Linked DNA regions of Tautonia rosea. The protein of the gene in region 1 interacts with the protein of each later gene in a pairwise test. Links are inferred from orthologs where the notes say so. Each region holds a gene or a part of one and is shown on either strand. Other genes may lie near its edges.

The links.
Region 2: the proteins of HG800_RS10255 (region 1) and recJ interact in binary tests that used the Escherichia coli proteins (3 or more experiments, as listed by UniProt). The link is inferred for Tautonia rosea from one-to-one orthologs.

The regions. Positions count from the first base shown.
Region 1 is NZ_JABBYO010000005.1:122,027-125,082, forward strand. It holds HG800_RS10255 (DNA topoisomerase 3), read left to right. Parts: upstream 1-329; coding sequence 330-2,783; downstream 2,784-3,056. Other genes in the region: HG800_RS10250 (sugar phosphate isomerase/epimerase family protein), read right to left, coding at 1-38; HG800_RS10260 (alkaline phosphatase family protein), read right to left, coding at 2,784-3,056.
Region 2 is NZ_JABBYO010000014.1:8,173-11,111, forward strand. It holds recJ (single-stranded-DNA-specific exonuclease RecJ), read right to left. Parts: upstream 2,384-2,939; coding sequence 617-2,383; downstream 1-616. Other genes in the region: HG800_RS20995 (protein-L-isoaspartate(D-aspartate) O-methyltransferase), read right to left, coding at 1-633; HG800_RS21005 (hypothetical protein), read right to left, coding at 2,428-2,853. UniProt on the Escherichia coli protein: Single-stranded-DNA-specific exonuclease.

The DNA.
Region 1 (3,056 bases):
ACCACGTGCCAGCGAGAGAGGGTCGCGTTGCAGATCATGATTCCTCCAGTTGCACGGTTCGCAATTCCGATTCGGATCAACGTGTGTTTGCCCGTCGTTCCGGGGATTCGGGCCTCGAGTGGGCGACCGTCCCGGACCGCTCGATTGTAATGACGATTGCTCGCCAATGCTCCCTTCCGCTTCGGGAGTGATTCGTCGTCGATCGTGATCTGGCAACATCCGATCCTCGTGCCTGAACTCCAGCGTCTCGTATCGATTCCCTCCAGCGTGCGTGTACAATCGGTCAGACTCAATGAGCCGAACGTCGTCCTTCCTGGACTGGTTGCTCGATGCCGAAGGATTCTGAAGCCGAGGGGGACATGATCGTCGTCATTGCCGAAAAACCGTCGGTCGCCCGCGATCTCGCCGCCTTCCTCGGCGCATCGAGTCGTCGAGACGGTTATCTCGAAGGCAACGGCTATCAGGTGACCTGGGCTCTTGGTCATCTGGCCACCTTGAAGGAGCCGGAGGACTATGAACCTCAGTTGAAAAAGTGGTCGCTTGAAACATTGCCAATTCTCCCGGATCGGTTTGAACTCAAGGCGATCGCCGAGCGAGGGGCGGGCTCGCAACTCGCCACGGTTCGTAAGTTGCTCCGAGCCGCCGATGAGATCATCGCGGCGACAGACGCCGGTCGGGAAGGAGAACTGATCGTCCGCTATATCCTCGAATTGACTGGCTGCACCCATAAACCAGCCCGACGCCTCTGGCTTAGCTCCCTCACCCGAGAGGCGATCCGAGACGCATTCAATCGACTCCGTCCGCTCTCTGACTACGATGCTCTTTATGCGGCTGCGCGATGCCGGAGCGAGGCGGACTGGCTCGTCGGTCTCAACGCCACGCGATTTCAGACGGTTCGTCAGCGATCCACCGGTATTCTCTGGAGCGTCGGCCGAGTGCAGACACCTGTCCTGGCGCTCATCGTGCAGAGAGATGAAGAAATCCGAACGTTCCGTCCCGAGCCATTCTGGGAGCTGATGACCCGCTACCGGGAGGTGACCTTCGCACACACGGGCGGTCGTTTCAAGACCGAGGAGGACGCCAATGAGTTGCTCAATCAGGTGCGGAATCAACCCCTGAGGATCCTCGGCGTGGAGCGGAAACGAGAGCGTGTGCTGCCTCCCCAACTCTATGACCTGACCGACCTGCAACGCGACATGAACCGCCGCTATGGGCTCTCCGCCGACGACACGCTGAAGGCTGCCCAGGCTCTCTATGAAGCAAAGCTGATCAGCTATCCCCGGACCGACTCGCGCCATCTTGGACGCGACATGAAGGGGAAGCTCCTTGGAATCCTGGAGAAGCTTCGCAATCTCAAGCCCGACGCCGTCGGTTCGCTCAACTTCTCGTCCCTTCCGTTTAATGGTCGGATCATTGACGACGCCAAAGTCAGCGACCACCACGCCATCATCCCAACCGGAAAGGCCCCGGGATCACTCCCCCCTGCCTCGTCAAAGGTCTTCGATGCGATCGTCACTCGCCTGATTGCCGTCTTTTTTTCGCCATGCATCAAGGAAGTCACGGTCGTCAATGCGACGGTTTCCGACGTTCCGTTTCGAGCTCGAGGCGTGCGGATCGTCGATCCCGGCTGGACGGTTCTCTACCCTCGGAAGACCGACGACGCAAATGAGGAGGAACAGAACCTTCCCGAGTTTCTCCCGGAAGAGTCAGGACCGCACGATCCCTTTGTCCGGCGTGGGGAGACCACTCCCCCGAAACCCTATACCGAAGCAACCTTGCTCTCCGCCATGGAAACCGCGGGACGGTTCGTCGAGGATGAACAACTCCGGGAAGCCCTCAAGGAGCGTGGGCTGGGAACTCCTGCCACTCGGGCTTCGATCATCGAGACTTTGCTGACGCGAGGCTATGTCGTCCGCGACAAGAAGACACTGGCCGCAACCGATCTTGGACGATTTCTCATCACTTCGATCCGGTCTCCCCTCTTAACGTCTCCTGAACTGACCGGTGACTGGGAGGCCAGGCTCCGGGAGATCGAACGCGGCCGTCTCGCTCCTGACCAATTCATGAGCGAGATTGCTCGATTCACTCGATCGATTGTCGGCAATGAACCAGAGGAACCGATCGACTCGACTCGCCTGGGCGATTGTCCTCGATGCGGATGTCCGGTCATCCGAGGAAAACGGGGATATGGCTGCTCGGCCTGGAAAGCGGGGTGTACCTTCGTTCTCTGGAAAGAGGTTGAAGGTGTGCCACTTGATGAGCATCAGATCCGAGAACTCCTCCAGCGCCGGGTGCTCACTCGGGCAATCGCCCTGCCCTCCTCCGGGCCTGCTCTGCTAAGGCTCGCCGATTCGGGAGCGTTGCTTGCGATCCCTGTCCCTTACAAGCTCCCCAAGCGTTTTGGCGAAAAAACGAGTCAGCTCGTTCGAACGTCGGCTTCCCCACGATCGAGGGCCTCGAAACGGCTGAACGCTCTGAAGGCGGCTCCAGAGGATGAATCGAAGGGGACGTTTGCCACCATCTCCCTCGGTCCTTGCCCTCGATGCGGAGCCGACGTGGTCGAGCAACCCAAGTCGTTCGGTTGCAGAGCCTGGAAGTCAGGCTGTTCGTTTGCGATCTGGAAGTCGATTTCCGGGAAGCGGATTACGGCCCGGACGGCCCGGACGCTAATCACGCAGGGAAAAACCGCCATACTCAAGGGGTTCAAGTCCAGGGCCGGGAAACCATTCGCGGCTCGACTGAAACTAGAGGAAGGGGAGGTGCGGCTGGAGTTCGACGCGTAATCAACGCGAAGGAGGAAGGTCGATCCCATCCTTCCGAGCCCCTTCGGCTGGCTCAATGCCCAGAAGTCGGGCCACGGTGGCATGAAGCTGGAGGGAGTGAACCGGGCCGAGATCAAGACCGCCAATCGGTTCGGGAAAACGCCAGACAATGGCCGCACCGAGCATTTCGGGGTTAGTCACTGGGTCGTAACCGTGCATCCCAAGGGGGCCGTCAACCTCGTTGACCGGCGCTGTGACGCGACCGTCGGCGGAGTCAAACCCTCTCCCGGCGAA
Region 2 (2,939 bases), on another replicon or contig:
GTGTTCGCCCACCAGGGGAACAAACCGGCAGGGAACGGAATGAAAGGGAACCGGCTTACCGTTTTTTCGATCGATGACCTGAAGCTGTTGCTGCGATTCCGAGCCGATCGGGAGCACGATTCGCCCCCCTTCGGCCAGTTGTTCGAACAAGGAGATGGGGAGATTGGGGGCTGCCGCCGTTACGAGAATTCGGTCGAACGGCGCCTCTTCCGGCCATCCGACCGTTCCGTCTCCAACACGAAACCTTAGAATTTTCAGCCGTAGCTGATCTTCGAGCCGTTTGCGAGCCTCTGAGGAGAGAGCTGCGTGACGCTCAACGGTAAACACCTCGCGTGCGAGTCGAGCAAGAACGGCGGTTTGATATCCACTCCCAGTCCCGATTTCGAGGACCTTCTCTGAACCCGTCAGAGCAAGTTCCTGGGTCATCAGCGCGACCATGAAGGGCTGGCTAATGGTTTGATCACAGGAGATCGGCAGTGCCCGATCTTCCCAGGCATTCGATCGGATCGAGTCCGTTACAAATTGGTCACGAGGAATCCGCAGGATCGCATCGAGGACGTTCGCGTTACTGATACCCCGTTGTCGGAGATGATTCACAAGGTCCAGGGCAAGCGGATCAGGCCGATCGGGCATGAGTCTGTTCTCCGCCAGTACCAACCTGAACGTCGCGTATTTCCAACTGAACCTCACGACGTCCGTTCCATTCGTTGATCGACGGAAGAAATGCCACAGCGCATTCGGTGCCAGCGGGCAGTGCTCCAAGCCGTTCAGCCATATTCCAGGCAATCGCCTTCACCGTGGTGCCATTCTGGGAGAGGCGGAGCTGGACATGGTTCTTGCGTTCTCCCACGATCCGAGGCTGTCCCATGATTCGGACCCCGCTGGTGGAGAGGACCGGACGAGGGTTACCAATGCCGTACGGTTCCAACGCCTCAATCCACTCGACAATCTTCAGGCTCAAGTCGGCCAGCCGAACCTCTGCATCGATCTCGAGACATCGAAGTTTTTGTTCTTCAGTCAAGATGCCTCGACAGTGATGATCGAACCGTTCCGCAAACGATGGGAAATCGGACGGTTTCATGCGAAGTCCGGCAGCCGCTCGGTGTCCCCCAAAGCCGAGGAGGCCAGAAGAACAGGATCGGATCGCATCATAAAGATCGAACCCCGGAATGGATCGTCCCGACCCCTGGCAGAGGTCATCTCGGAGGGCCATTACGATGCTCGGACGATGGTAGAGTTCGGCCAAGCGGCCAGCGACGATGCCAATGACTCCAGGGTGCCACTCAGGATGCCCGAGCACGACCGCTCCCCGTTCACCGAGCCCGCCGAGTGCGTCGACCATCTGTCGAGCTTCAGAGACGATCGAGTGTTCGATTTCTTGCCGGCGGCGGTTGCAAGTGTCGAGTTCTTCGGCCAGTGACTGGGCTCGAGCCGGGTCGGAAGTCGTGAGCATCTCAACGGCCATCATGGCACATTCGAGCCTTCCTGCAGCGTTGATCCGAGGGGCCAGACCGAATCCGACACTCCCAGTCGTGAGCTTCTTCTTTCCCAGGCAATTGGCCACACGCATCAACGCGCTGAGTCCTAGAGAGGGGTCTGCGTGAATCGTATCCAGGCCATATCGGACGAAGATACGATTCTCGTCTTCGAGCGGTACCATGTCTGCAACAGTGGCCAGAGCCACAAGGCCGAATGCTCCCAGTAGGAATTCACGGAGGTGAGGGGACGCCCGTTTCCCATCACCAAAGCTCTTGCAGACTTGCCAGGCCAGCTTGAACGCCACTCCTGCGCCACAGAGCTCACCAAAGGGATACTCTCCTCCCGGTAAGCGGGGATGGACGAGCGCATCAGCTTCGGGAAGGTCTGGTCCGATCGTGTGGTGATCAGTGACGATCAGTTCGATTCCAAGTGACCGAGCAAGCTTTGCTTCCTTGAGCGAGGTGATCCCACAATCAACGGTAACAACAACCTGCCCCGCGTGCTCGGAGGCGATCCGGGTCAATGCCTCGCTGTTCAGACCATAGCCTTCTTCGACCCGCCGTGGGATGTAGTACTCGACATCGTTGGCACCTGCTAGCCGAAGGCAAGACCAGAGGATGCTGGTACCACAGACCCCATCTACGTCGTAGTCTCCGTAGATGACGATTTTTCGATTCTGTTCGATCGCTCGGACGATCCGATCGGCAGCATCAACCGCCCCGGGAAGAAGCTCAGGGTCGTGCAGCTTTGTTCGACGGACATCAAGGTAGTCTCTGGCCTTCGCCGGATCGTTGATCTTACGATTCAGGAGAATCTGCGCGACCAGCGGAGGGACCCGGGTTTCTCGGGCAAACCAATCCACCTGAGCCGGATCACTTGGTCGAAGATGCCAGCGGTGCGACATCGATCGCGTCTCCCTTTTCCTTGAGGACCGTCGCACCAGGTCGGTCAATCGGATTGACCGGAAGTCACTCGCCGACGTTCCTGCTCCAGGTCAATGTCGATCTGGTTAGCCTGGGCGTCTCGGATCTCGCGCCGAATCAGATAGATCTGGCCGAAGAGGGAGTACTCAGGCCCTGGGAGGTCGGCGGCAACCACTCGAATCGCAACGACTCCTGGAGCGACACCTTCGGCGAGAAACGTTCCATCTGGCCTGATCGAAACCGACTTTAAACGACCGATGGTTCCGTCGACCGGAATGAATTCCAGCCATCCCCGAGTGAGGGGATCACCCGTGCAATGGATACGGCCCGAGACCTCGGCAGAGGGAATCCCATCCGGTCCCCACTCCTGGTCACAACCAGCACTCAAGACGAGAGTGGCCAGACACCACCCACCAATGAGCCTTCGGGAGTTGATGCGAACAAACTTCAATGAATTCTCCTCGACCTCGTCTCGGAGACGTTGAGGACGCAATTTGCTCCAGAGAGAAATGTGCCATCATGGAAGAATCACAATGC